Linked DNA regions of Rhodopseudomonas palustris. The protein of the gene in region 1 binds, or shares a complex with, the protein of each later gene. Links are inferred from orthologs where the notes say so. Each region holds a gene or a part of one and is shown on either strand. Other genes may lie near its edges. The genes, in order: dnaN and HZF03_RS03115.

Region 1 (14,706 bases):
CGCGATGCGGGCGCGCCGCGGCCGCCGGGGAGCCGCGCCGTGGAAGTAATGGTGATCCTCGTCCCGCTGGCGCTAGGTCTCGGCCTGCTGGGATTGGTCGCGTTTCTGTGGTCGCTGAAGAGCGGCCAGTACGAAGATCTCGACGGAGCCGCCTGGCGAGCCATCGCCGACGACGATCCGCCCTTGCCACCGCCGGCCAATGTGCCGGCAGAAAAGCGAGGCTGATATGGCGATGCTCACCTATGACGACCGGCCGCGGATCGCGGTCGCCTTCGAGCCTCCGGCCAAGCCGGCCGCCGCCCCGGTGATCGAGCCGGCCCCGACCTCGGACGCGGCCGAAGCGCCGACCGAGCCTGATGACGACGTGCAGGAGCGTTGGCTGCAGGCGCAGCCCTGGCCGCGCCGCTGGTTTGCGCGGTTTTATCGTGCGCTGCGCAAGCTGCAGCCGGCGTTTCCGCCGATGTCTTGCTGCTGAGCGGCGGTTCCGTCCGGACTCAGCAGATCGACGTTAGATCAAAGCTTTAAGCGCGCTTCATCTGGGTGAAACAGAGCGCGGCTATCAGGCCGGCGTACCCGCTCACCTGAGCGAGTCGACGACCAACGAAGTGCCGCCATGTCCCATGCCTTCATTATCGAAGTGAACTCGCGTGCCGCCGGTATCGTGGTGCGCGATGGTCGCAGTTTCCGCTTCCATGCCGCTTGCGACGACTTCTCCGGGCTCGAAGGGCAGGGCTTCCGCTCTCCCGGCGATGCGCAAAAAGCGGCGGTCCGCCATCTCGAAGCCTCGCCAAGCGGCCGCGGCCCCAAACTGAGGGTCGCCTAACCACTTATAATTTCAGACGTTCTGGTCCCGAGGCGGCCGGTCGCAGCTCGCCTCGCGGACCGGAACCCCATGCTTGCGAGAAATTTCTTTCCATATATGATGCGTCTCGTCATCGAATTTGGAAGAAAGTTCTCTCGTCATGACCGACATCGACAGCGTCGTCGCCGAATCCAACCGTCGGCTTGATGCGATTGACCGCAAAATTCTGACCGTACTGCAGCAGGACGCCTCGCTGTCCGTGGCCGAGATCGGCGATCGGGTCGGGCTGTCGTCGACCCCGTGCTGGAAGCGTATCCAGCGGCTCGAGGCCGACGGAGTGATCATCAAGCGGGTGGCCCTGGTCGATCAGGACAAGATCGGGTTGGGGCTGTCGGTGTTCGTCTCGATCGAGAGCGGCGATCACTCCGATGCCTGGCTGAAGACGTTTGCCGATGCCGTCAGTGCGATGCCCGAGGTGATCGAGTTCTACCGGATGGCCGGCGACGTCGACTACATGCTGCGGGTGGTCGTCGCGGACATGCGCGCCTACGATCAGTTCTACAAGAAACTGATCGGAACCGTGCCGCTGAAGAACGTCACGTCGCGCTTTGCGATGGAGAAGATCAAGTCGGTGACGGCGCTGCCGGTGCCACCGATGCCGGTATCTTAATCGTCCGAGCCCAGCTCACGTTGGTGGCAGCGGTCGACGAATCAATAGTCCATCGGCGATGCCGCGATCCTTCGGCCGAAGGTAGTTAGTTGCCTTTATGAATTGTGACGGTTGATAGTTGTCGACTAATCGGTCGATCTGCACAAACTATCAGCAATCGAAGGTTGTTTGCGGGTGTCTTTCCCCTCTTGTGGTTTAGTCCTCATTAGGACGATTCGCTCAAATTTATCCCCGGCGCCATTCAGCGTCGGGGATGGAAATACATGCACGCCGCAGCCGTTCGCAGAGACGATCGGGCCGGTGAGCCCAAGGCGGATGATCGTGCCGATGTCTCTGCGCTGGTCGCGCGGCTGACGTCGGAGGTCAACGAGATCGCCTGCGGCAAAACCCGGACGATCCAGAAGATCACCAGCCAGATGAAAATTCTGGCGCTCAATGCCCTGATCGAAAGTGCCCGCGCCGGCAAGCAAGGTGCCGGCTTCGCTATCGTGGCGCAGGAAGTCCGCAACGTCGGTGCTCAGATCGAGCAGATCGCGCGCGATCTCGAAACCCAACTCACCAAGCGAACCGGCGAACTGATCGATTCGATCGGCAATATGACAGAGCGGTCACGTGGTGATCGGCTGGTCGATCTGGCGCTCAATGCCGTCGAACTGATCGATCGCAATCTCTATGAGCGCACCTGCGATGTCCGCTGGTGGGCGACCGATTCTGCCGTCGTCGACTGCGTAGCTCGGCCATCCCCCGAGGCTGCCGCCCATGCGTCCGCGCGCATGGGCGTGATCCTGTCGGCCTATACGGTGTATCTCGATCTGTGGCTGTGCGGCCTCGACGGCACCATACTGGCTAACGGACGGTCAGACCGTTTTTCGGTGGCGGGCAATAACGTAGCGTGCCAGGGATGGTTCAAGGAAGCGCTGCGGCTGCGCAGCGGCGACGACTACGTGGCTGGCAATATCGAGCGGGTGCCGCTGCTCGGTGATGCGCAGGTGGCGACTTACTGCGCCAGCGTTCGCGCCGACGGCCGCAGCGACGGTGCGCCGCTCGGCATTCTGGCGGTCCACTTCGACTGGGAAGCTCAGGCCAACGCGATCGTGCAGGGCGTCCGCGTCGATGATCCGAACCGCTTACGGGTCCTGCTGCTCGACGCCGACCGCCGCGTGATCGCCGCCTCGGATGGGCAGGGCATCCTCGACGAGCGGTTTCCGCTGCAGTCGGCCCATCCCACCTGCGGCACCTACCGTGACGGCCGGGGTGCGCTCGTCGGCTTCCACCGGACGCCGGGCTATGAGACCTACCGGGGGCTCGGCTGGTACGGCGTGATCGTCAGCCGCGCGGATTGATCGTTCCGGATCGTGATCTGTTTCGAGACATAACCGCGGCGAGCCGGCGGCGAGAACCGTCAAGTTAGTTTGACAGTTAGGTAGGATCAGCCGCCGAAACGCAGAAAGCCTCAATTCGTTCCCGCGTCGGACTCCAGGATTTTCGCAGGGCTTACCCTAGGCAGCGAGTTCCTGTTCTCCTACAAATCGGAAAACGACCTGTGGTGCGATGGCGGACGGCATATCCAAATCTCTGACGGGGATCGAAGGGTTCGACGATCTCACCCTTGGCGGCTTGCCCTCGGGACGCCCCAGTCTGGTGTGCGGCTCGGCCGGATGCGGCAAGACGCTGTTCGCGTCCACCTTCCTGATCAACGGCGCGCGCCTCTATGACGAGCCCGGCGTGTTCGTCACCTTCGAAGAACGCCCGGTCGACATCGTCGATAACGTCGCCTCGCTCGGATTCGATCTGCAGGGGCTGATCGCGCAGGAGCGGGTGCTGATCGAGCACATCGCAATCGATCCGACCGAGGTCGCCGAAGTCGGTGACTACGATCTAGAAGCACTCTTTCTCCGGCTCGAGTTTGCGGTCGACCAGATCGGCGCCAAGCGGATCGTGCTCGACACCATCGAGAGCCTGTTCTCGGCATTTCAGAATCCCGCCGTGCTGCGCGCCGAAATCCGGCGGCTGTTCGACTGGCTGAAGCAGAAGGGGCTGACCGCGGTCATCACCGGCGAGCGCGGTGACGGCACACTGACCCGGCAGGGGCTCGAAGAATACGTCTCCGACTGCGTCATCCTGCTCGATCACCGTGTCGATAATCAGATTTCGACCCGCCGACTGCGCATCGTCAAATATCGCGGCACTGCGCACGGCACCAACGAATATCCGTTCCTGATCGACGAAGAGGGCTTCAGCGTTCTGCCGGTGTCTTCGCTCGGGCTGTCGCACAAGGTGCACGAGGAGCGGATCTCGAGCGGCGTTCCCGACCTCGACGCGATGCTGTCCGGCGGCGGGTTCTACCGCGGCACCAGCGTGCTGATCACCGGCGTCGCCGGCTCCGGCAAGAGTTCGCTGGCCTGTATGATAGTCGACGCCGCCTGCCGGCGGGGCGAGAAGGCACTATACCTGTCGTTTGAGGAATCCGAGGCGCAGACCGTCCGCAATATGAAATCGGTCGGTACCGATCTGGGCCGCTGGCTGAGTACCGGTCAGCTTCGCTACATCGGGGCGCGTCCGACGTTCTACAGCCTGGAAATGCATCTGGCAGTGATGCTGCGCGAAGTCGCCCGCTTCAAGCCGGACCTCGTGGTGCTCGACCCGATCTCAGCGTTCACGGAGAGTGGGCAGATCGGTGAAGTGCAATCGATGCTGCTGCGGATCGTCGATTATCTGAAATCCAACGGCATCACCGGCGCCTTCACGCATCTGGCGCACGGCGCCCAGACCGAGACCGATGCCGGCCTGTCGTCGCTGATGGACGCCTGGATCCTGCTGCTCAATCGCGAAGCGCATGGCGAGTTCAATCGCGAGCTTTATCTCTTGAAGGCCCGTGGCATCGCGCATTCCAACCAGGTGCGCGAGTTCGTGATGTCGGACGATGGCATCCATCTGCTGCCGCCGTATCTCGGCGAAGGCGGCGCGCTGACTGGGTCGGCGCGCAGGGCCGAAGAAGCCAAGGAGCGCCGCGCCGAGAGCGAGCGCCGCACCGAGGTGGCGCGGCTGCAGGATCAGATCGAGCAACGCCGCCGGCGTGCACTCGCACAAATCGAAGCGTTGAAGGCCGATCTTGCGGTCGATGAAGCAGAGCTGCAGCGGCTGACCCAGGCGGAAGCCAGCTTTCGCGCGCAGAGCGAGCGCGATGTCACCGAAATGGCGCGAAGACGGGGTTTCATCGGCTCAGCCGGTGACACGGACTAGGGGACGACGATGGCCGATCCGATCAAGCTGGTGCTGTATGTCGCCGGCGAAACGCCGAAATCGCTCGCGGCGATCCGCAACCTCGAGAAGATCTGTGCCGAGCACCTCGCCGGTAAGTACAAGGTCGAAGTGATCGATCTGAAGAAATCGCCGCAGCTCGCCCGCGAGCACGGCATCGTGGCGATCCCGACGCTGGTGAAGGAATTGCCGGTGCCGATCCGTAAGATCATCGGCGACCTGTCCGACACGCCGAAAGTCCTGGTGCATCTTGCGGTGGAGGAGTCGTCCTCGTGATGTCGGCGGTCTCGGCGCTGAGCAGGGCGGAACTGGAAGCCCGGCTTGAGGAGGCCGAGGAGACGCTGCGGGCGATCCGCGACGGCGAAATCGACGCGGTCGTCGTTCGTGCCGCCGATGAAGAGCAGGTGTTCACGCTAGAAGGTGGCGGCCAGTCCTATCGCACCTTCATGGAAACGATGGACGTCGGTGCCGCGGCGTTCGATCAGGACGGCCAGCTGCTCTACGCCAACCAGGCGCTGTGCGCGCTGCTCGATTGCGCCCACGGCTCGCTCACCGCTTCTGCTCTGATCGCGTTGCTCGATCCGGCCAATCAGGGGGCGTTCCGGCGCCTTTTGGCGCAGGCCCAGCGCGAACGGCGATCGGCCGAAATCCATCTACGGGTCGGCGATGCGGAGCGCAGCATGCTGCTCACCGGCACGCCTTTGGAGTTCGGCGTCGTCCACGGCGCGGCGATCACCTTCACCGACATCAGCGAGCGCGAGCAGGCCGCCGCCGCCCGCGAATCCGAGCGGCTGGCGCGCGCGATCCTGGCCTCGGCCAATGAAGCGGTGATCGTGTGCGACCGCGCCGGCCGCGTCACCCACCTCAACGGCGCGGCGATGCGGATCTGCGCCGAGGCGCCGGTCGGCAAAACGTTTGCCGAGGCGATCGCGCTCAGTTTTCCAGAAGCTTCCGAATTGATGAGCAGCGACGACATCGTCACGATGGCGACCGCGGGCTTGCCAGTGCAGGGGCTGGAGGCGGCGGTCCGCATCCCGTCGGCCGCGATCACCGACGTGATGATCAGCGCCGCGCCGCTGGTGGTGTCCGGCGAGCGCACCCAGGGCTGCGTCGTCACCCTGGTCGATCTGTCGCAGCGCAAGGCCGCCGAGCGGCACCAGGCGCTGCTGATGGGCGAGCTCGACCATCGCGTGAAGAATACGCTCACCATGGTAATGGCGATCTGCGCCCGCACTGCCGCGCACGAGCGCACCATCGAGGATTTCCAGAAATCCTTCACCGGCCGGATTCAGGCGCTGGCGGCGACCCACACGCTGCTGTCGAACGCCTCGTGGCAGAACCTGCATATTCGCGATGTGCTTGCCGCCGAGCTGGCGCCGTTCGCCTCGCTGTCGAGCGGCCGCATCGTCACAGACGGTTTCGACATCGCGGTCGACGCCAAGACCGCGGTGTCGCTCGGGCTGGTGTTTCACGAGCTGACCACCAACGCCGTGAAATACGGCGCCCTGTCAGTGCCGTCAGGGCGGATCTCGGTGCGCCGGGTCGGCGCCACCGACGAGGCGCTGACGATCGAATGGCAGGAGCACGACGGCCCGCCGGTGACGCCACCGCAAAGCTCCGGCTTCGGCCAGACGCTGATCTCCCGCAGCCTCGGCAATGGCGGCGCCAAGCTGGAATTTGATCCCGCCGGCGTGGTTTGCCAGATCTCGATTCCGAGGAGCTGATCGACGTCGGCCGGGCCGATGCCTTGATCGCCGCCACCCAATAGGTCAGCCGTTTGCGAGCAGCTTCACTGGCAGCCGTGCGCTTTCCTTGAGGCGATCCAGCACGATCGACGAGCGGACATGCGCGACGCTCTGGTGCGGCATCAGCACGTTGTTCACCAACTCGGAGAGCCCTTTCAGGTCGCGCAGCACGGCCTTGAGCACGTAGTCGGCGTCGCCGGTCAACGAATAGGCTTCCTGCACCTCGTCGATCCGTCCGATCAGCGACCGGAACTTCTCGGCGTTGTCCGGCGAATGCGTCGCCAGGGTGATCTGGATGAAGGCGACCACGCCAAAGCCGAGCGCGTCGCCGGACAGTTCTGCCCGATAGCCGGTGATGATGTTGTCCTGCTCCAACCGCATCCGTCGCCGGGAGCATTGCGAGGGCGACAGCTGCACTCGGTCGGCCAGCTCCTGGTTGGTGAGCCGGCCGTCGTCCTGCAGCGCGCTCAGGATCTTCAGGTCGAACGCATCGACAGACATCATGCGCAAAAGCCCTGTTTGATGCGCGGATCGTGCACAATCTATCGCGACCGGCTCGCATTTGCACACCCCTTGCGGGGTGGGCAGACGATACTACCGGCTCAAGAACCAAACTGGAGGAGCACCCGATGGGACCATTTCCGCACGATGCGCAGCCGGCCACGATCAGCGCCGACAATCCGATGGGCACCGACGGATTCGAGTTTGTCGAATTCGCTCATCCGGATCCGGCGCAACTTCATAGCCTGTTCAAGCTGATGGGCTTCAGCTTGGTCGCAAAGCATCGCACCAAGGCGATCTCGGTCTATCGCCAGGGCGACGTCAACTATCTGGTCAACGAGCAGCCCGGTACGCACGGCACCGACTTCGTCACTGCGCACGGCCCGTGCGCGCCGTCGATGGCGTTCCGCGTGGTCGATGCCAAGCAGGCCTATGAGCGCGCGATCTCGCTCGGCGCCGAACCGGCCGGCGTGACGGCCGCGCAGGCGACGCTGGACGCGCCAGCCATCAAGGGCATCGGCGGCAGTCTGCTGTATTTCGTCGACCGCTACGGTGCCAAGGGGTCGGCTTACGATGCCGAATTCGACTGGGTCGGTGCCCGCGACGCTCGGCCCGCCGGCGCCGGGCTCTATTACATCGATCACCTGACTCACAACGTCCATCGCGGCCGTATGGATGTCTGGACCGGGTTCTACGCCAAACTGTTCAACTTCCGGCAGATCCGCTTCTTCGACATCGAAGGTCGCGCTTCCGGCCTGTTCTCGCGGGCGCTGACCAGCCCGGACGGCAAGATCCGGATTCCGATCAACGAGGACGCCGGTGATTCAGGCCAGATCGAAGAGTATCTCAGCCTGTATCGCGGCGAGGGCATTCAGCATATCGCCTGCGGCTGCCGCGACATCTACAGCACGGTCGAAAGACTTCGTGCCGCCGGCCTGCCATTCATGCCGTCGCCGCCGGAGACGTATTTCGAACGCGTCGATGCACGGCTGCCGAAGCATGGTGAGGACGTCGCCCGGCTGCAGCGGAACGGCATCCTGATCGACGGTGAAGGCGTCGTCGACGGCGGTCAGACCAAGGTGCTACTGCAGATCTTCTCGGCGAATGCGATCGGCCCGATCTTCTTCGAATTCATCCAGCGCAAGGGCGACGATGGCTTCGGCGAAGGCAACTTCAAGGCGCTATTCGAGTCGATCGAAGAAGACCAGATCCGCCGCGGCGTGCTGAAAGCGGAGCGTGCGGCGTAGCGCGGACAAAGTGCCGCGATCGACGGATTAAGAGACGTTTGAATTCTTCCTCGTCGTGCCCTTGTGCCGGACATCCTTGAGCCGCGACGAAGACATGGATGGCCGGGACGAGCCCGGCCATGACAGAAGAAATGCGGCACCGCTTGATGCTCACACCAAGCGGTTCTAGTTCACCTACTACACGTCCACGGTCGCGTGCAGCGAGTTCTCCTGGATGAACTCACGGCGCGGTTCGACGACGTCGCCCATCAGCTTGGTGAAGATGTCGTCGGCCTCATCCACCTCGCGCACCTTTACCTGCAGCAGCGAGCGGGCGTTGGTGTCGAGCGTCGTCTCCCAGAGCTGGCTCGGATTCATCTCGCCGAGGCCTTTATAGCGCTGCAGCGCCACCCCCTTGCGGCCGGCGTCAGTCACCGCCTCGAACAGGCTGATCGGGCCGTGGATCGCGGTTTCGGCTTCCTTCCGTCGCAGCACGCCGGGACGCGGATACACTTCCTGGAGGACGGCCGCGTACTCATCGAGCTTGCGGGCGTCCGCCGAGCCGAGCAGCGCGTCGTCGATCGCTGCGACCTCCTTGACGCCGCGCACGGTGCGCTCGAATCTGAAGCCTTCACCTTCGGTGAAGTGTCCGACCCAGCCACGTTCGACTTCATCGGCCAGCGCGTCGAGCCGGCGCGCGATATAGGCCGCGGCCTCGTTGGCGGTCGCGATGTCCGTGGTGATGCGCGGACTGAGCACGCCGGCGATCGCCGCTTGTTCGACCACGGAACGATTGTAGCGGCTGTGCAGATTGTGCAGCGTCGAGCGGATCGCGCGCGCATCCTCGACCAGCGCCAGCAGGTCGCGTCCGCCGCGCACTTCGCCGTTGGCGAGCTTGAAGGCGCAGTCGTCGAGCCCGGTCGCGATCAGATAGTCTTCGAGCGCGCGTTCGTCCTTCAGATACTGCTCGGACTTGCCCCGTGTCACTTTGTAGAGCGGCGGCTGCGCGATGTAGAGATAGCCGCCCTCGATCAGCGCCGGCATCTGCCGGAAGAAGAACGTCAGCAGCAGCGTGCGGATGTGTGCGCCGTCGACGTCGGCGTCGGTCATCAGGATGATCTTGTGGTAGCGCAGCTTCGACAGGTCGAAATCTTCGCGGCCGATGCCTGTACCGAGCGCGGTGATCAGCGTGCCGATCTGCTCGGAGCTCAGCATCTTGTCGAAGCGCGCGCGCTCGACGTTGAGGATCTTGCCGCGCAGCGGGAGCACAGCCTGGAATTCGCGGTTGCGGCCCTGTTTGGCGGAGCCGCCTGCCGAGTCTCCCTCGACGATGAACAGTTCGGATTTGGCCGGATCGCGCTCCTGGCAGTCGGCGAGCTTGCCGGGCAGCGAGGCGATGTCGAGCGCGCCCTTGCGCCGCGTCAGCTCGCGCGCCTTGCGGGCGGCTTCGCGGGCAGCCGCAGCTTCAACCACCTTGCCGATCACGATCTTGGCCTCGGAGGGATGTTCTTCCAGCCAGGCAGCGAGAGCTTCGTTGATGACGTTTTCGACCACCGGACGCACTTCCGAGGACACCAGCTTGTCCTTGGTCTGCGACGAGAACTTCGGGTCGGGCACCTTCACCGACAGCACGGCGGTGAGGCCTTCGCGGCAGTCGTCGCCGGTCAGCGCAACCTTTTCCTTCTTGGAGCCGGCCTCGGCATAGCCGGTGATCTGCCGCGTCAGCGCGGCGCGGAAGCCGGCCAGATGGGTGCCGCCGTCGCGCTGCGGGATGTTGTTGGTGAAGCACAGCACGTTCTCATGATACGTGTCGTTCCACCACAGCGCGGCTTCGACCATGATGCCGTTCAGTTCGGCGCCGATCACCACCGGGGTCGGCACGATCGGCTTCTTGTTGCGATCGAGATACTTGACGAATTCGGTGACGCCGCCCTCGTAGCGCATCTCTTCGCGCTTCTCGACCGCGTGGCGCATGTCGGACAGCACGATGTAGACGCCTGAATTGAGGAAGGCGAGTTCGCGTAGCCGGTGCTCCAGCGTAGCGAAGTCATATTCGATGTGCGTGAACGTTTCGGCCGATGCGTAGAACGTCACCTCGGTGCCGCGTTTGCCATTGGCGTCGCCGACGACTTTCAGTGGTGCAACCGCGTCGCCATGGGCGAATTCGATGTAGTGCTCCTTGTCGTTGCGCCACACCCGCAGCAACAGCTTGCTCGACAGCGCGTTGACCACCGAGACGCCGACGCCGTGCAGGCCGCCCGACACCTTGTACGAGTTCTGGTCGAATTTTCCGCCGGCGTGCAGCTGGGTCATGATGACCTCGGCCGCCGACACACCTTCGCCCTTGTGAATGTCGACCGGAATGCCGCGGCCGTCGTCGCGCACCGTCACCGAGCCGTCGGCGTTGAGGATCACCTCGACGCGGCTGGCATGGCCGGCCAGCGCCTCGTCGATCGCGTTGTCGACGACTTCGTACACCATGTGGTGCAGGCCGGAGCCGTCGTCGGTGTCGCCGATATACATGCCCGGCCGCTTGCGAACGGCATCGAGGCCCTTCAGCACCCGGATCGATTCCGCGCCATATTCGGCCGGCGCGGGATGCACGGATTCGGCAGAGGGCTGCCGGGCAGGTTCAGTCATGCAGGGACCTTCAGGATTGCGATCGAATCGGCGTGCGCCATTCGCAGCGAAGCGCTTCTTTGTGCCATGAAAGGTGGGTCGTCACCAGCGCAAAGTCGTGCAGTTCAACCTGTTGAATAGATAGAGATTTTAGGCGCCTTCGCAAGCCTCGCGAAGGCCGATTTGGCGACCGCAGCAAACTGCCGCAAAGCTGCCGGCTTTGCACGTCTCAGCGCCTCATCCGCGCGGCCTGATTCGTCCGCTCTCGACGTCGAAAATGCCCGCAGCCGGACCGATTTCGGCGAACGCCATAGGATCGGCGCCGGTCATCCAGACCTGCGCGCCGAGCTTGCCGAGCTCGGTGAACAACGCTTCGCGTCGGCCGGGATCGAGATGCGCCACCACTTCGTCGAGCAGCAGCAGCGGCGTGATCGAAGTGGTCTCGGCGACGAGCTGCGCGTGCGCCAGCACCAGGCCGATCAGCAGCGCCTTCTGCTCGCCGGTGGAGGCATCGCGCGCCGGCATCGCCTTGGGCGCGTAGATCACTTCGAGATCGGTGAGGTGCGGGCCGTCGAGCGTCCGGCCAGCGGCGGCGTCGCGTCCGCGGCTGTCGCGCAGGATGGCGCGGTAGCGGTCCTCCACCGCGGTTGCCGGCTCGGAGGTCAGCGCGTTCTCCATCCAGCCGTCGAGCATGAGCTTGGCGGACGGAAACGCCGAGGTGGCGCCACGGGCATCGAGCATCGCGGCGAGCTTGAGCGCGGTCTGGCCGCGCTGGGCCGCCACCGCGATCGCCAGCTCGGCTGTTTCGCGCTCGATCGCGTCGAGCCAGTGCGAGTCGGCATTGCGGACGTCTTCCAGCAGGCGGTTGCGCGACCGCAGGCTGCGATCGAGCGCTGAGACCCGGGCCGAATGGCCGCTGTCGATCGCCAGCACCAAGCGGTCGAAAAATCGCCGGCGTTCCGAGGCCGCGCCCATGAACAGCCCGTCCATCGACGGCGTCAGCCACACCATGCGCAAATGGTCGCCGAACGCGGCAGCCGACCCGACGGGCTCGCGGTCGATCCGGCAGCGCCGCGTTGTGGTGGTGTCGCCGCGCGGCGGCTCGATCCCGGTGCCGAGCGTCGCCAGCCCGAGCGCGCCTTCGACCTCGGCCGATACCGCCCAGGAGCCGTCGCCCTCATGGTTGGCGACGTCTTCCAGCGTGGCCCGCCGCAGGCCGCGGCCCGGCGACAGAAATGAGATCGCCTCCAGGCAATTGGTCTTGCCAGCCCCGTTCGGCCCCACCAGCACCACCTGGTCGGCGGTCGTGGTCAGTGACGCTCCGCGATAATTCCGAAAATGCGTCAGCGTTAGGCGTGTGATGCGGGCGGCGGTCATAGACGACGTTCGTGCTCTGAAGCTCATTGCCGGGCTCGACCCGGCAATCCATCGTCCGCGTCAGCGGACAATTCATCGTAGAGATCGTCACTCCGAATTACCCGTCCTCCCGCTGACAAAAGCGTCCGCCACGATCAGTCGCGAGGATGGAATTCATCCGAAGAGGATGGATTGCCGGGTCGAGCCCGGCAATGACGCATCATCGAGACGGTGAGCGCCGAGGCCGTTGAAAGCGCGCCTCGACTACACCCGCATCGGCATCAGGACGTACAGCGCGCTCTTGGAGTCGCGGTCCTGAATCAAGGTCGGCGAGCCGGGGTCGGCGAGCTTGAGCACGGCGACTTCGCCTTCGATCTGCGCAGCGATGTCGAGCAGGTAACGTGAGTTGAAGCCGATATCGAGCGGGTCGGACGCGTATTCGACTTCGAGTTCTTCGGTCGCGCTGCCGGAATCCGGATTGGTCACCGACAGCACCAGCTTGCCGGCGGACAGCGCCAGTTTCACGGCGCGGCCGCGTTCGGAAGAGATCGTCGAAACGCGGTCGACCGCGGCTTCGAAGTCCTTCTTGTCAACCAGCAGTTCCTTGTCGTTGTTCTGCGGGATCACCCGGCCGTAGTCAGGGAAGGTGCCGTCGATCAACTTGGAGGTCAGCACGACGTTGCCGAGCGTGAAGCGGATCTTGCCGGTCGACAGTTCGATGCCGATCTCGGCTTCGGTGTCTTCGATCAGCCGCTGCACTTCGCCCACGGTCTTGCGCGGCACGATCACGCCCGGCATGCCGTCGGCGCCGCTCGGCAGCGTCAGGTCGAGCTGCGCCAGCCGGTGGCCGTCGGTCGCGACCGCGCGCAAGCTAGATGCTTTGGGGCTACCGGCGGTGTGCAGATAGATACCGTTGAGATAGTAGCGAGTCTCTTCGGTCGAGATCGCGAACTGGGTGCGATCGATCAGCCGCTTGACGTCGGAGGCTGGCAGCCGGAAGGCGTGGCTCATCTCGCCAGCGGCAAGATCCGGGAAGTCGCTCTCCGGCAGCGTTTGCAGCGTGAACCGCGAGCGGCCGGCGCGGATCGCCAGCACCGAACGATCGCCGTCGCTTTCGAGCACGATCTGCGAGCCGTCCGGCAGCTTTCGGACGATGTCGTAGAACATGTGCGCCGGCACGGTCGTCGAACCCGCTGTCGCGGTTTCGGCCGGCAACGTCTCGGTGACCTCGAGGTCGAGGTCGGTCGCTTTCAGCGCGAGCTGCGCGTTCTCGGCTCGCACCAGCACGTTGCCGAGGATCGGGATGGTGTTGCGGCGCTCGACCACGCGATGCACGTGGCTCAGCGACTTCAACAGTTGCGCGCGTTCGACCGTGACCTTCATTACAAAACCCGCCTGCTCCGCGCCCACATCGTGTGATGAAGCTGCCGGATATGATGGAGGGGCCCGGCAGCCGGATGCGGCGCCAAGGCCATTGGCACCCGCTGAGGTCGCCCGGACCCGCGGGGGGTCCGCAGGGTGGCGTGGTTGTGCGGAGGACGCAAGAGCACGTGGCCGCCGCCGACGCAAATTTCCCCGAGATTCGCCCGAGAACGGCGCCGGCTGCAGCGAGCGCCTTACTCCTGAAGCTGGCGCTTCAGGGATTCCACTTCGTCCGACAGCGTGGTGTCCTTGGACACCAGCCCTTCGATCTTGCGCACGGCATGCAGCACCGTGGTGTGGTCGCGTCCGCCAAAGCGGCGGCCGATCTCCGGTAGCGAACGCAGCGTCAGCGTCTTGGCCAGATACATCGCGACCTGGCGCGGCCGCACCACATTGGCGGTCCGGCGCGACGACAGCAGGTCGGAGCGGCTGACATTGTACTGCCGCGCGACGATGCGCTGGATATCTTCGATCTTGATGCGCTTCGGCTCGGACGGGCGGATCAGGTCGCGCACTTCGTGCTCGGCCATTTCCAGCGTCACCGGCTGATTGTTCAGCTTGGAGTGCGCCAGCAGGCGATTGATCGCGCCTTCTAGGTCGCGGCCATTATGCGTGATGGTGCGGGCGAGATATTCGAGCACCGGCTGCGGTACGTCGAAACTGGCATGGTGGGTGCGGGCCGCGACCACGCGCGAGCGCAGGATGCCGAGGCGCAAATCTTCGCCCAGCGGCGCCATCTCGACCACGAGACCACCCGCGAGCCGCGAGCGCACCCGCTCGTCGAGGCTTTCCAGATCGGCCGGCGGCCGGTCGGCGGCGACCACCACCTGGCGGCCGGCGTCGATCAACGCGTTCAGCGTGTGACAGAACTCGGCCTGGGTGGTCTTGCCCTGTAGGAATTGCAGATCGTCGATCACCAGCACGTCGATGCCGCGCAGCGCTTCCTTGAAGGCGAGCGAGGTCTGCGTCTTCAGCGCCGCGACGAAGCCGTACATGAACTTCTCTGCGGTGAGATACAGCACCTTGCGTTCGGTGCCGGCATTCCCGGCCCAGGTCACCGCCTGCAGCAGATGGGTTTTGCCGAGGCCGACGCCGGAGTGAATG
Region 2 (14,751 bases), 670 kb from region 1 along the record:
CGTCAGCCTCGTGCTGGCGCTGATCGGGCTCGGCATCGCGATCTGGGGCTTCGTCGAACTCGGCTGCCTGCGCGGTACCCCCGGTCCTAACCAATACGGCCCCGACCCGTTGGAGCCGCAAGGCACGCTGACCTGATGACCTCGACTCCGACTGCGCTTTCGATCGCCCAAAACCTGCTGCGCTGCCCGTCCGTGACTCCGGCGGACGCCGGCGCACTCGACGTGCTGGAGACGCTGCTCAAGGGGGCGGGCTTCACGGTGCATCGCGTCACCTTCTCGGAGCCGGGCACCGCCGACATCGACAATCTGTATGCGCGGATCGGCGACGGCGCGCCGCATCTTTGCTTCGCCGGGCACACCGACGTGGTGCCGCCGGGCGATGCCAGTGCCTGGACCCACGGCGCGTTCGCCGGCGACGTTGCGGACGGCCTGCTGTACGGCCGCGGTGCGGTCGACATGAAAGGTGGTATCGCCTGCGCGGTCGCAGCGACGCTGGACTACCTGGCGGCGACCGGCGGCCAACCCAAGGGCTCGATCTCGTTCCTGATCACCGGCGACGAGGAAGACGTCGCGGTCAACGGCACCGTCAAGCTGCTGCAATGGGCCGCCGAGCGCGGCGAGCAATTCGATCACTGCATCGTCGGTGAGCCGAGCAATGTCGAGACGATCGGCGACACCATCAAGATCGGCCGGCGCGGCTCGCAATCCGGCGTGCTGATCGTCGACGGTGTGCAGGGCCACGTCGCCTATCCGCACCGCGCCGCCAATCCGGTGCCGGATATCGCCCGGCTGATCACCACGCTGAACGACGAGCCGCTCGATCACGGCTCGGCGCAATTCCAGCCGTCCAACCTGGAATTCACCTCGGTCGATGTCGGCAATCCGGCCACCAACGTGATCCCGGCGCAAGCGCGCGCCAAATTCAACATCCGCTTCAACGATCACCACACTCAGGAAACGCTGAAGGCACTGGTCGAGCAGCGGCTGGCTGCGGCGTGTGGCAACCGCATCCGCGCCCACATCGAATGGCTGCCGTCGAACGCCGATGTGTTCGTCACCAAGCCCGGCGCCTTCACCGATCTGGTCGGCGCCGCGATCGCCGAGGTCACCGGACGCACGCCCGAGCTCAACACCGGCGGCGGCACATCCGACGCTCGCTTCATCGCGAAATATTGCCAGGTGGTCGAATTCGGCTTGGTCGGCCAGACCATGCACCAGATCGACGAGCGCACGCCGGTCAGCGACCTCGACAAACTCACCGCGATCTACCGCGGCGTGCTGCAGAGATATTTCGCCTGACTCTCCCCGTCATTCCGGGGCGCGAGCACAGCTCGCGAAACCGGAATCCCGAGATTCAGGGCACCACTGAATTCGCGACAACATCGGGATTCCGGGTTCGCGCGTTTCACGCGCGCCCCGGAATGACGGCCGCGCCGCTCAGTAATCCACCTGCATCAGATACAACCCTTCCGGCGGCGCGACTGGGCCGCAGGCAGAGCGGCGACGCGCGGCGAGCGCGGCGGCGAGATCGTCGGCGGTCCAGCGGCCTTCGCCGACCCACACCAGCGAGCCGACCATCGAGCGGACCTGGCTGTGCAGATAGGAGCGCGCGTTGGTGATGATATCGACCGCATCGCCGTCGCGAACCACGTCGAGCACGTCGAGCGTCTTTTCAGGCGAGGCGGCCTGACACTCGGTGTCGCGGAATGTGGTGAAGTCGTGCTTGCCGATCAGCACCTGCGCGGCACGGTGCATCGCATCGGTGTCGAGCTGCTTTGGCACCCGCCACACCTTGCCGAGGTCGAGCGCCAGATTGGAGCGGCGGTTGGCGATGCGGTAGCGATAGTGCCGCCTCACGGCCGAGAACCGCGCCTCGAACGTGTCGGGTACGATCTCGGCTGCCAGCACCGCCACCGGGTTGGGGCGCAGATGGGCATTCAGCGCGTCGCGGAGCTTGTCGGCGCGGAACGGCTTCGGAATATCGACATGCGCGACCTGACCCAGCGCATGCACGCCGGCGTCGGTGCGGCCGGCGCCGTGGACCCGCACCGCCTCGCCGCAGGTCGCCAGCGCCGCAACCTCCAGCGCGCCCTGCACCGACGGCAGTGCCGGCTGCAACTGCCAGCCACAAAACGGCGCGCCGTCATATTCGATGGTGAGTTTGTAGCGGGGCATGCGACTCATCTTTAGGGCGCGGCGTAGCCCCGAATTCTGTCGTCATCGCCCGGCTCGACCGGGCGACCCAGTATTGCAGAACGTCAGTAACAGATCACGAACGCTCTGGGATACTGGGCCACCCGCTTTCGCGGGTGGTGACGACCGAAGGTGGGGTGGCGCTCAGGCTCAGGCTGCGCCTCAGCCCTAACCCACCCGCACACCCTTCGCGATCGGCGTGCCGCGCAGAAATTCTTCGGCGGTCATCGGCTGCTTGCCGGCGCGCTGCAGCTGCGACACCCGGATCGCCCCATCACCACAGGCGATGGTGAGATGGTCGCCGATCACCTCGCCGGGCTCCCCACGCCCGTCCGCGATCGCGCAGCGTAGCACCTTGATCCGCACCGGCTGACCTTCGATCGGCAGTTCGCACCACGCCCCCGGAAACGGCGACAGGCCGTGGATGTGGCGCAGCACCGCCCGCGTCGGCTTGGCGAAGTCGATCTTGGCTTCGGCCTTGTCGATCTTGGCCGCGTAAGTGACGCCGTCTTCGCTCTGTTTGGTGAGCTGCAGCCCGCCGCGCTCCAGCGCCGCCATCGCCCGCACCATCAGATCGGCACCGAGCCTGGCAAGCTGATCGTGCACGTCCGTGACCGTCATGGCATCGGTAATGGCGATGCGCTCGGCCATCGCGACATCGCCGGTGTCCAGCCCGGCGTCCATTTTCATCACCATCACGCCGGTCTCGGCGTCGCCGGCCATGATGGCGCGATTGAGCGGCGCGGCGCCGCGCCAGCGCGGCAGCAGCGAACCGTGCAAATTGTAGCAGCCGAGCTCGGGGGCATCGAGAATCGCCTGTGGCAGGATCATGCCATAAGCGACGACGACGGCCGCATCCGCCTCGTGGGCGCGAAAATTCGCCAGTGCTTCATCGGTGCGTAGCGTCTTCGGCGTCAGCACGGGCGCCTGCAACCGGTGCGCGGCGAGCGCCACCGGCGTCTCCTGCAGCTTCATGCCCCGACCGGCAGGCTTCGGCTCGCGCGTATAAACCGCGGCGATGTCGTGGCCATGAGCCGCCAGCGCCAGCAGCGTCGGTACCGCGAACTCGGGCGTTCCCATGAAGACGAGGCGAAGCGGCATGGCGTGAAGGTCCCGGACAGGTCTGGGCGACGGAGGGCCGAGCGTCGCAACGCGCCGGCCGATCACCTTCGCGAGCGCTCAGACGTACTTGATGCCGCGCTTGGCAGCCTTCTCGAACTTGCGGATCACCATCGCGCGTTTCAGCTTCGACAGGTGATCGACGAACAGCACGCCGTTGAGATGATCGATCTCGTGCTGGATGCAGGTCGCGAACAGGCCGTCGGCGTCCTCTTCCTTCACGTTGCCGTCGAGATCGGTGTAGCGGATCCGCACCGTCTTCGGGCGCTCGACCTCGGCATAGTATTCCGGGATCGAGAGGCAGCCTTCCTCGTAAACGTTCATCTCCGAGGACGCGCCGACGATCTCAGGATTGATGAAGGCGCGCGGATCGCTCTTGCCGTCGCCCTCCTTGCGAACGATGTCCATCGTGATCAGCCGCACCGGCTCGGCGATCTGGATCGCCGCCAGTCCGATCCCGGGGGCCTCGTACATGCTCTCGAACATGTCGTCGGCGAGTTTGCGGATCTCGGTCGTCACCTCGGTGACGGGCTTGGAGATCTCGCGCAGCCGTTTGTCGGGCAGAATGATGATTTCGCGTAGGGCCATGGCGGCGATTTAAGCGGCGCCGACGTTGCGGTCAATCCGGGACCGACCGGAGCTTCTGCCACTTTCGGCGCGGCTCGCCTTAAAGGTCTGTTCAGCGTCATGTTCTATCTTCGTTCTTGATGGCTGTGCAATCTGCTACACCGGCGGCGATGGACCAGATTCTGTTCAGGCTCGGCGATCTGCCGGTCAACATCGGCATGGCCGCCGCCGTTTTCGCCGCCCTGGCGCTGGTCCTGCTGACGACCATCGTCGTGCTGATCGCCCGTGGCAGCGCCACGCGGCGGACCGCGGAAATCGATCAACGACTGGCGCTTTTGATGCGGGCTCAGCACGAGGCCAACGGCCGGGTCGATGCGATGGGCCGGGCACTCGCCGGCCGCCAGGCCGAGATGGCGCGGGCGATGAGCGAACGGCTCGACAGCGTCACCCACCGGTTCGGCCAGTCGCTGACCCAGTCGACCCGATACACCATGCAGAGCCTGCAGGCGCTGCACGAGCGGCTCGGCATCATCGACCGTGCCCACGACAACCTCACCGAGCTGACCGACCAGGTGACGACGCTCCGCGACGTGCTCGCCAACAAGCAGGCCCGCGGCGCCTTCGGCCAGGCGCGGATGGAGACGATCGTGCAGGACGGGCTGCCGAAAGGCTCGTTCGCGTTCCAGTACACGCTGTCGACCGGCAAACGGCCAGACTGCGTGGTGCTGATGCCGAATCAGCCGCCGCTGTGCATCGACGCCAAGTTCCCGCTCGAAGCGGTCACCGCGCTGCGCGAAGCGACCACCGAGGAAGCCAAGAAAGCGGCCTCGCAGCGGCTACGCACCGACGTGATGCGCCATGTCGACGATATCGCGTCGAAATACCTGATCCCCGGCGAGACCCAGGACACCGCGCTGATGTTCGTCCCGTCGGAGTCGGTCTATGCGGAAATCCACGAAGGCTTCGACGACGTCATTCAGAAAGCCTACCGGGCTCGCGTCGTGCTGGTGTCGCCGTCTCTGCTGATGCTGGCGATCCAGGTGATGCAGCAGATCCTCAAAGACGCTCGGATGCGGGACGCCGCCGACCAGATCCGCACCGAGGTGCTCAGTCTTGGCGACGATCTGGCTCGGCTGCGCGAGCGCGTCACCAAACTGCAGACCCATTTCGGCCAGGTCACGGACGACGTCCGCCAGATCCTGATCTCCGCCGACAAGATCGAGCGCCGCGCCGCTCGGATCGAGGAGCTGGACTTCACCGACCAAGCCGCCGGGACGGCATCAGCACCTGCCCCCGAAGCCCCATTGGCGCCGGATCGCGCCGATCTGTTCGCCGCAGCGAGTTTCCGGATCGATGAAATGACGCGGAGCTGACGCAGCCCGCTCGGGCCGCGACCGCCGGGCCGTCCGCCCGGTGTCGCCGAATCGGATAGGTTCATCCCATGACCAGCCCTACTGCCGGCCTGCCAGAGGCCGATCCCGCCGCTCCGCAGATCTCCACCAAGCCGAGCTGGCGCGAGGCGATGGCGGTGTACTTGCAGCCGCGGGTGCTGGTGGTGCTGTTCCTCGGGTTCTCGTCGGGGCTGCCGCTGGCGCTGTCCGGCTCGACCCTATTGGTATGGATGCGGGAGTCCGGCGTCGACCTCGGCACGATCGGGTTGTTCGCGCTGGTCGGCACGCCCTACACGCTGAAGTTCATCTGGGCGCCGCTGGTCGATGCGCTGCACGTGCCGCTGTTCACCAGAGCATTCGGACGCCGCCGCGGCTGGCTGGTGTTCGTCCAACTGCTGCTGATCGCCGCGATCCTGCTGCTGGCGCTCACCGATCCGGCGAAGTCGCCGCTGTATGTGGCAATCGGCGCGCTGCTGGTCGCCACCGCCTCGGCGACCCAGGACATCGTGGTCGACGCGTTCCGGGTCGAGAGCCTGCCGGAAGAGGAGCAGGCTGCCGGCATGGCGTCCTACGTGGCTGCCTACCGCATCGGCATGTTGATCTCCACCGCCGGCGTGCTGTTCCTGGTCAGCGCTTATGAAAGTACCGGACTGACCCGAACCACCGCATGGATGTGGGGCTATGTGACGATGGCCGCGATGGTGCTGATCGGCACCGTCACCGCGCTGCTCGCCACCGAGCCGGAACAGTCGCGCCGCGCCGAAGCGGCGACCAGCGGCGAGAGCGCATTGAAGCGGGTGATCCACGCCGCTCTGGGGGCGTTCACCGAATTTCTCACCCGCAAGGACGCGCTCACCGCTCTCTCCTTCGTGGTGCTGTTCAAGTTCACCGATGCATTTTCCGGCACCATGACGGCGCCGTTCGTGATCGATCTCGGCTATTCGCGCAATGATTATGCGGCAATCGTGAAGGGCGTCGGGCTGGCGGCGACGCTGATCGGCGGCTTCGCCGGCGGCTATCTGGCGCGGCGCTATTCGCTGGTGGCGAGCCTATGGATCGGTGCGGTGCTGCAGGCGGTGTCGAATCTGGCGTTCGCCTGGCTGTCGACCGTCGGCGTCAACCAATGGGCGCTGGCGCTGGCGATCTCGGTGGAAAATTTCACCGGCGCGATCGGCACCGTGATCTTCGTCGCCTACCTGTCGGCGCTGTGCCAGAACCCGCTGCACACTGCGACGCAATACGCGCTGCTCACCGCCCTCGCCGCCGTCGGCCGCACCTACCTGTCCGCGAGCGCCGGATACGTCGCGCAGGCCACCGGCTGGCCGGCGTTCTTCACCATCAGCGTTGCGGTCGCGGCGCCGAGCTTGGTGCTGCTGGCGTGGCTGCAACGCCGCGGCCATTTCGCCGCGCTCGGACCGGTGAAGGTTTAGGCGCCGCCCGCTCCTCGCAACGCCGACGAGAGCCCGTCGCTTACTTCACCAGACTCCATTTCGTCACCACCGCCTCGCTCATCTGGCCGGGCTCGTTGGCGCACGCTACCGAGCTGACCTTCAGCGCCACCTGCTTGCCGCGGTGTGACTTGAGCTGCGCCGCCTGGGCATCGTCGGCGGGGACAATCTGGAAGGTCTCCGGGCCATTCTCGAGGTTGCACAGCCCGGACGGTGCCGGCAACCGGCGCGGATCGCTGACGAGCTGATACACCGGGCCCTTTGTGCCCTTGGCCCGCGTCTTCAACGCATTCAGCTCGCCGCTGAGAATGTCGCCCACCCGCAGCGCGGTCGGCTTCGGCAGCGCTGCCTGCGTCGCACCCTGCGGCGAATCTTGCGCGGACACCCCGGAGGCAACGAGCGTCAGGGCGAGCGCGGCAATCGTCGAGAGCGTCAAGCGTGGCTGAGTCATCAGGTCCAATCCGGTTGGGTCAGAACAAGGTGCGCTGTCGCATCGCCGCCGACAGCGTACCTTCGTCGAGATAGTCGAGTTCGCCACCGACCGGCACGCCGTGAGCGAGCCGGGTCACCTTGACGTTGGCGTCCTGCAAGAGGTCGGTGACGTAATGTGCGGTGGTCTGGCCATCGACGGTGGCGTTGAGCGCCAGGATGATCTCGGCAACGCCGGGGTCATGTGCACGCTTCACCAACGCGTCGATCGTCAGATCTTCGGGGCCGACGCCGTCGAGCGGCGAGAGCGTCGCTCCCAGAACGTGGTACCGGCCGTTTGTGGCAGAGGCGCGTTCGAGTGCCCACAAATCCGCAACGTCAGCCACCACCACGATGATCGAGGAATCCCGTCGCGGATCGGTGCACACCGTGCACGGGTTTTGTGAATCGATGTTGCCGCAGGTGCTGCACACTTCGATCTTGTCGATCGCAACCTGCAGGGCGGAGGCGAGCGGCGCCATCAGCGCGTCGCGCTTCTTGATCAAATGCAGCGCGGCGCGGCGCGCCGAGCGCGGCCCCAATCCGGGTAGCCGCGCCAGCAACTGAATCAGACGTTCGATCTCGGGGCCTGCGGCACCGGCCATCGGGTCTCCGTGTGTTGATCAGACGCGACGACGCACCGCTCCGCCACTCTCATTGACGAGACGAGCGTCTAAGGCGCGAATCGAAAGGCCAGAAAGACTAGCCCAGGCCGAGCCCGGGCGGCAGGCCGAGGCCGCCGGTCAGGGCCTGCATCTTCTCCTGCATCGCGGCTTCCGCCTTGCGATGGGCGTCGCCATGCGCCGCCACCAGCAGGTCTTCGAGCACTTCGCGCTCGTCGGCCTTGATCAGCGACGGATCAATCGAGATGCCACGCACCTCCATCTTGGCGCTCATCCGTACCTTGACGAGGCCACCACCGGACAAGCCTTCGACCTCGATCTGGTCGAGCTCAGCCTGCATTGCCTTCATCTTCGACTGAAGCTGGGCAGCCTGTTTCATCATGCCGAGAAAGTCAGCCATGATCGGTTTCCTTTCAGATCGCTAATCGTCGTCGTCGATTCGCTCGGAGGGATCGTCCATATCAGACTCGATCTCCACCGGCTCGGGGGCGAGGCGCCGCACCGTCAGCTTGGCGCCGGGAAATCGCGCCAGCACTTCCTGGACTCGCGGATCGTTCTCCGCCGCACGCTCGCGTTCGTTCTGCTGTGCCATGCTCTGCTGGCGCAGCGTCGGCTCGCCTGGCGCGTTGGAGACGATCACGGTCCAGCGCCGTCCGGTCCATTGTTCGAGCTTGCGGCCGAGATCGTTGATCAGGCTGCGCGATGCGCTCGGCTCCAGCGCCAGTTCGAGCCGTCCGTCCTCGATTCGCACCAGCCGCACATCGGCTTCGAGCGCTAGCCGAGTCATCACGTCGCGCTTCTCGGAAGCCAGCGCGACGAGTTGCGGAAACGTCGTGATCTTCAGCGCCGGTGGTTCGGGCGCTGGCGCCGGCGCGCTGACCGGCGAACGCGCCGCACCGTCGGGGCCGCCGCGCAGCATGGTCGGCGCAGTTGCGGCGCTCATGGTCGGTGCGCTACGCGGCATCATCGCACTGGGAGCGGACAAAGCCGGGGCCGACGCCAGGGAAGCGGACGGACCGCCGCGACTGCTGCTGCCACCACCGCCTGAGATGGCCGGCGCATCGCCGCCACCGCTCTGCTCCAACATCCGCAGCACTTCATCGGGCGTCGGCAGGTCTGCCGCATAGGCGATCCGCACCAGCACCATTTCGGCGGCGGCCGCCGGGCGGGTCGCTCCCTGCACCTCGGCGATGCCCTTCAGCAGCATCTGCCACATCCGCGACAGCACCCGCATCGACAGCTTGGCGGCGAATTCGCGGCCGCGCACCCGCTCGGTCTCACCGAACGCAACGTTGTCGGCGATCGCCGGCACGATCTTCACGCGGGTGACGAAATTGACGAATTCGGCGAGATCGGACAGCACGACGACCGGATCGGCACCTGTGTCGTACTGGTCTCGGAATTCAGCGAAGGCGGCTGCAATATCGCCGCGCGCCAGTGCGTCGAACAGTTCGATCACGCGGGTGCGGTCGGCGAGGCCGAGCATCTGCCGCACCGCGTCGGCGCGCACTAGGCCGGCCGCATGCGCGATCGCCTGGTCGAACAGCGACAGCGAATCGCGCACCGAGCCTTCGGCCGCGCGCGCGATGATTCCGAGCGCCTCAGGCTCGACCTCGACGCCTTCCTTCTGCGCGATATTGCCAAGATGCGTCATCAGCACGTCGGCTTCGACCCGGCGCAGATCGAAACGCTGACAGCGCGACAGCACCGTCACCGGCACTTTCCGGATTTCGGTGGTGGCGAACACGAATTTTGCGTGCTCCGGCGGTTCCTCAAGTGTCTTCAGGAAGGCGTTGAACGCCGCCGTCGACAGCATGTGGACTTCGTCGATGATGTACACTTTGTAGCGCGCGGAGGCCGGCGCGTAGCGCACGCTATCGTTGATCTGGCGAACGTCGTCGACGCCGGTGTGCGAGGCGGCGTCCATCTCCAGCACGTCCATGTGCCGGCTTTCCATGATCGCCTTGCAGTGCACGCCATGCACCGGCATGTGGATGGTCGGCCCCTTCACCGAACCGTCCGGCAATTCGTAATTCAGCGCCCGGGCGAGGATGCGCGCGGTGGTGGTCTTGCCGACGCCGCGAACGCCGGTGAGAATCCAGGCCTGCGGAATCCGTCCGGTATCGAACGCGTTGGAGACGGTGCGCACCACCGCTTCCTGGCCGATCAGATCGTCGAAGCTGTTGGGGCGATATTTCCGCGCCAGCACCCGATAGGCACCGGCCGGCGCGCTCGCGCTGACCGGCTGCTCAGGAGCAGCGGGCGGCGTCGCGGAAAGGCCAGAGTCACTCATCGGTCGGTCCGCAATGCTGTGTCTGTGGGGCCGGATTGCGGAGGGGAACGGGGCGGTTGCGACGGGGCAGGATCATGCGGCTGGCCCGAAACACCCCTCACACCGGACCGGCATCTGCCAGTCCTGGCCCCACCTTCATTCGGCCGCGGTGCCCCGATCACGGGGCAGCACGGCCGAAAAATGAGGTAGGAGACTGACGAGCGACCCGATCCAGACCTCGTTAGGGCTGCTTCCTTCCGGACCTGACCCGGTTGGCGAGAGGCTCGTCCACCGCCAATCTCCCGGTCCCTATTTGGCGCCAAACCGACCCGAATGCAAGTCGCCGGTCACGCCGCTTGGCACGCCTTGGACCTTCGGCTAGGGGGCGCTTCCGCCGGTCCGGACGGCTTGGTATGACTGCGAGGCGGCCGTGCGCCGTCCCCGCCACAGACAAGAGCCCATGCCTCCCCGAACGGGCCGATGGAACCGCAATGTCCCCCTCCGACTGGTCGCTGAGCTCAAGGCTCGAACAAGACACCATCAGCATCGGCGACCTGCCGCTCAGCCGGGTGCTGGTGATCAAGGACGCGCATTATCCGTGGCTGCTGCTGGTGCCGCGCCGGCCCGATGTCAGCGAGATCATTGACCTCGACGAGGTGGCGCAGGCGCAGTTGATGACAGAGATCGCCAGAGTGAGCCGGGCGCTCAAAGAGGTCACCAAATGCGACAAGCTCAATGTCGCGGCGCTCGGCAATCTGGTGCCGCAGCTCCACATTCACATCATCGCGCGGCGCTCCAGCGATGTCGCCTGGCCGCGGCCGGTGTGGGGCGTGATGCCGCCGCTGGCGCACGATCCCGAAGAGGTGCAGCAGTTCATCAACCTGCTCCGCCGCAAGATCTGGTTGAGCTGAGCCGATGAGCACACCTTTCCCGCTCGGCCGGCCAGCCTTCGTCACCCACGTGCTCGACCGCGCCGCGCATCTGCGCGGCAACGACGCCAAGCTGATGGCGATGGAGGAGCGCGGCGATACCCGCGCCTACGTCGTGCACCGCGATTCGCTGCTTGTGAAGCACGAAGCCAGCGGCCCGCGGGCCGAGCTGACGATCCAGGAGGCGCTGGCGCTCGGCGCCAACCCCGGCACGATCTTCCTCGGTCTGCGAAACGGCGCAGCCGTGTTCGGCATGGGGATCGGCACCCCTGCGGCCGATAAGCTCGCCGGCCGGACCGATGCCGGTCTCGCCGAGCTGCGCGGCCTTGCGATGCAGGGCGTGCTGCCGGTCGAACAGCTCTCGGCGATCGCGATGGCGAAGTCGCTGGTGAACTGGCATCAGCGCCACGGCTATTGCGCCAATTGCGGCACCCGCACCGCGATGGGGCAAGGCGGCTGGAAGCGCGACTGCCCGTCCTGCAAGGCCGAGCACTTCCCGCGCACCGATCCGGTGGTGATCATGCTGGTGACGCGCGGCGACCAATGCCTGCTCGGCCGGCAGAAGCAGTTTCCGGCCGGGATGTATTCGTGCCTCGCCGGCTTCGTCGAAGCAGCCGAGACGATCGAGGACGCGGTGCGCCGCGAGATCGTCGAGGAGTCCGGCATTCTGTGCACCGACGTGCGTTACTACATGACGCAGCCATGGCCGTATCCGTCGTCGCTGATGATCGCCTGCACGGCGACCGCCACGAGCGACGACATCACCGTCGATCTTACTGAACTTGAAGACGCGCGGTGGTTTTCCCGCGACGAGGCGGCGCAGATGCTGAAGCGCGAGCATCCGGACGGACTGCTCGGGCCGCACCCGTTCGCCATCGCGCACCATCTTCTCGGCCGCTGGCTGGAGGGACAATCATGAGCGACACTGCCAAACGCCAGCCGCGGGTGTTGTGCATCGGGATTCCGGTGCGCGACCTCACTTTCCGGATCGAGGCGGTGCCCGGCCGCGGCAACAAGGTGCCGGCGAGCTCGTTCGGCGAGATCTGCGGCGGCAACGCGCTCAACGCTGCGATCGGCATCGCGCGGCTCGGCGGCAAGGCGCAGATGTGCGGCCCGATGGGCGACGCCAGCGAAGCCGCAGCGGGCTTCATCTTCGACAAGCTGGCTGAAGAAGGCATCGGCTCCAGCGGGCTCATTCACATGCCCGGGCTGGTGACGCCGATCTCCGCGGTGCTGGTCGATCCGACCGGTGAGCGCACCATCGTGACGTTCCGCGATCCCGGACTGTGGAAGGTCGCGCTGCCCGACGCCGACACGCTGCTCAGAGACTGCGACGCCATCCTCACCGAAAGCCGCTGCTCCAGCTTCGTCACGCCGCTGTGCGCCGAGGCGACCCGGCGTGGCATTCCTGTGGTGGTCGATGTCGATAACGCGATGTCGATGAACGAGGGCCTGCTGACGGCGGCGTCGCATCTGATCTGCTCGGCCGAAGCCCTGCACGGCACCGCCGGCATCGCCGATGATGCCGAAGCGTTGAAGAAGCTGGCAACGCTGACACATGCTTTCGTGGCAGTGACACGCGGCCCGAAGGGCACGCTGTGGCTCGACGACAAGCAGCAGTTCCGCGAGACTCCGGCGTTTCCGGTGCATTCGGTTGACACGCTTGGTGCTGGCGACATCTTCCATGGCGGCTTCACCGTCGCGTACGGCGAAGGCCAGGACATCGCCCACGCGCTGCGCTTTGCCTCCGCAGCCGCGGCGCTGAAATGCACCCGCCCCGGCGGCGCGTTCGCCTGCCCGAGCCGCGCGGAAGTCGACGAACTGCTGGCGAAATCACCGGTCGGCGCGCTGTAAATCACCCAGACTCGCATGATGAATTAAGCGCCCTGCGCCTCGATCCATCATGCTGCTCGGCGGTTTGTTGCGGTAGGTTACGCGCAGCGCGCGAACCCATCCTCCAGCCTCATCCTCCCGACGAACTTCATCGCGCCGGCTCCCAGCCGGGCGGCGCCAGTTCGAAGCCGGCGAAATCGAAGCCCGGCGCGACAGTGCAGCCGACCAGCGTCCACTCGCCGGTCGATGTTGCCGCCTGCCAGGCCTGCGGCGGCACGATCACTTGTGGCAGATGCCCGGCGACGAGATCTGGGCCGAGCGTCGCGGCGCGGTGACCGTCTTCGCCGGCGACTTCCAGCATCAGGGCCGCGCCTGCGTAATAGTGCCAGACTTCGACCGCATCGATCCGGTGCCAGTGCGAGCGCTCGCCCGCCCGCAGCAGAAAGTGGATCGCGGTCGAGTAGCTGCGTCCGCTGGCGTCGCAGCGGGGATCGCGAAACGTTTCGCGATAGTGTCCGCCCTCCGGGTGCGGCTGCAGACCGAGCCGCGCGATCACCTCCGCGGCAGTGAGAGACACCGCGCTCACCCGTTATTCTTGCGCTCGCGGATCTCGCCGAACACTTCGGCGGCGGGAGCGCCGGGCATTCCGACTGCGGCGGCGACCGACGGCACGTCGGCGCGCAGGAATACGTTGGCCTGCTTCTCCTCGCCGAGCGTCACCGGAATCGTCGGCTTACCTTCGGCGCGAAGTGCCTCGACCTGCTTGGCGCGTGCCTGCAGCGCGGCGTTGTCGGGCTCGATGCCGAGCGCGAATTTGACGTTGGAGGCGGTGTATTCGTGGCCGCAATACAGCTTGAAGTCGTCGGGCAGGGCCCGCAGCTTCAGCAGCGATTCCCACATCATCGGATAGGTGCCCTCGAACACCCGGCCGCAGCCGATCGAGAACAGCGTGTCGGCCGCGAACAGCGCACGGTCGGCGTCGAACACGTAGGAAAGGTGATCGAGGGTGTGACCGGGAGTTTCCAGCACCCGCGCGGTGAGGTCACCGACCCGAACGACGTCACCTTCCTGCAGCCTCACGTCGGCGTCCGCGATCTTGGCGTTGGCGTCGTGCGGCGCATGGACGCGGCACTGATACTTCTTCTTCAGCTCGGCTATGCCGCCGACATGGTCACCGTGGTGATGCGTGACCAGAATGTCGGTCAGCTTCCAGCCTTCCTTGTCCAATGCGGCGATCAGGGGAGCAGCTTCCGGCGCGTCGATCGAAGCGGTGGCACCGGTGGCCGGATCGTGGACCAGATAGCCGAAATTGTCGGTGAGACACGGAACGATGCGGATGTCGGCGGGCATGAGATCTCCGGAACTAAAGGCGGCAGGAGCGTGCCCGGCGCCGTTTCTGTCGCCGGCGTCACGCAAGTCGAACTCTAACATGGGGGCAGACCGGGACGAAATGAAGCGGTCACAGCCTCGTAAACCAAGCAGGGTGTGGCTTTGCCGGACCATACGACGGCGTGGTAAATGTCGGCCATGACCATCGACGTCGTGGATCTGCGAGAGTTCTACAGTAGCCGGCTCGGCATCGTGGCACGACGGCTGATCAACCGCGGCATCCAGTCGCGATGGCCGGATGCGCGCGGCGATCGCGTACTCGGCTTCGGCTATCCGACGCCGTATCTCGGCCTGTTCCGCGACAGGTGCGAACGCTGCATTGCCTTCATGCCGGCGGCCCAGGGCGTGCTGAAATGGCCAACCGCGCGGTCGACGCTGTCCTCGCTGGTCGACGAACACGCGTTGCCGCTGCCGGACGCCGCGGTCGATCGCATCCTGCTGGTGCATGCGTTGGAGATGTCCGACGATCCTGAACGGCTGCTGCGCGAGGTGTGGCGGGTGCTGGCGCCGGCCGGTCGG

What was found.
Region 2: the proteins of dnaN (region 1) and HZF03_RS03115 are in contact, whole or in part, in a cryo-EM structure (PDB 8GIZ), measured with the Escherichia coli proteins. The link is inferred for Rhodopseudomonas palustris from one-to-one orthologs.

What each region holds. Positions count from the first base shown.
Region 1 is NZ_CP058907.1:510-15,215, reverse strand. Bases 11,505-14,344 are described here. They hold dnaN (DNA polymerase III subunit beta), read right to left. Parts: upstream 13,564-14,344; coding sequence 12,445-13,563; downstream 11,505-12,444. Other genes in these bases: dnaA (chromosomal replication initiator protein DnaA), read right to left, coding at 13,797-14,344; recF (DNA replication/repair protein RecF), read right to left, coding at 11,505-12,201. In the rest of the region: HZF03_RS00080 (heavy metal translocating P-type ATPase), read left to right, coding at 1-49; cbb3-type cytochrome oxidase assembly protein CcoS, read left to right, coding at 40-225; HZF03_RS00070 (hypothetical protein), read left to right, coding at 227-475; HZF03_RS00065 (hypothetical protein), read left to right, coding at 614-823; HZF03_RS00060 (Lrp/AsnC family transcriptional regulator), read left to right, coding at 963-1,472; HZF03_RS00055 (methyl-accepting chemotaxis protein), read left to right, coding at 1,736-2,815; circadian clock protein KaiC, read left to right, coding at 3,024-4,715; HZF03_RS00045 (circadian clock KaiB family protein), read left to right, coding at 4,725-5,009; HZF03_RS00040 (PAS domain-containing sensor histidine kinase), read left to right, coding at 5,009-6,457; HZF03_RS00035 (Lrp/AsnC family transcriptional regulator), read right to left, coding at 6,503-6,982; hppD (4-hydroxyphenylpyruvate dioxygenase), read left to right, coding at 7,108-8,226; gyrB (DNA topoisomerase (ATP-hydrolyzing) subunit B), read right to left, coding at 8,404-10,845; more of recF, read right to left, coding at 11,062-11,504; more of dnaA, read right to left, coding at 14,345-14,706. UniProt on the Escherichia coli protein: Confers DNA tethering and processivity to DNA polymerases and other proteins. Acts as a clamp, forming a ring around DNA (a reaction catalyzed by the clamp-loading complex) which diffuses in an ATP-independent manner freely and bidirectionally along dsDNA.
Region 2 is NZ_CP058907.1:666,609-681,359, reverse strand. Bases 7,667-10,551 are described here. They hold HZF03_RS03115 (DNA polymerase III subunit gamma/tau), read right to left. Parts: upstream 10,103-10,551; coding sequence 8,231-10,102; downstream 7,667-8,230. Other genes in these bases: HZF03_RS03120 (YbaB/EbfC family nucleoid-associated protein), read right to left, coding at 7,889-8,209; recR (recombination mediator RecR), read right to left, coding at 7,667-7,791. Outside these bases: HZF03_RS03165 (DUF805 domain-containing protein), read left to right, coding at 1-136; dapE (succinyl-diaminopimelate desuccinylase), read left to right, coding at 136-1,299; tRNA pseudouridine(38-40) synthase TruA, read right to left, coding at 1,438-2,175; fmt (methionyl-tRNA formyltransferase), read right to left, coding at 2,362-3,294; def (peptide deformylase), read right to left, coding at 3,373-3,900; HZF03_RS03140 (DNA recombination protein RmuC), read left to right, coding at 4,050-5,252; HZF03_RS03135 (AmpG family muropeptide MFS transporter), read left to right, coding at 5,321-6,700; HZF03_RS03130 (hypothetical protein), read right to left, coding at 6,741-7,169; more of recR, read right to left, coding at 7,189-7,666; HZF03_RS03105 (HIT domain-containing protein), read left to right, coding at 10,573-10,992; nudC (NAD(+) diphosphatase), read left to right, coding at 10,997-11,929; HZF03_RS03095 (sugar kinase), read left to right, coding at 11,926-12,864; HZF03_RS03090 (cupin domain-containing protein), read right to left, coding at 12,992-13,429; gloB (hydroxyacylglutathione hydrolase), read right to left, coding at 13,426-14,193; HZF03_RS03080 (class I SAM-dependent methyltransferase), read left to right, coding at 14,371-14,751. UniProt on the Escherichia coli protein: Part of the beta sliding clamp loading complex, which hydrolyzes ATP to load the beta clamp onto primed DNA to form the DNA replication pre-initiation complex.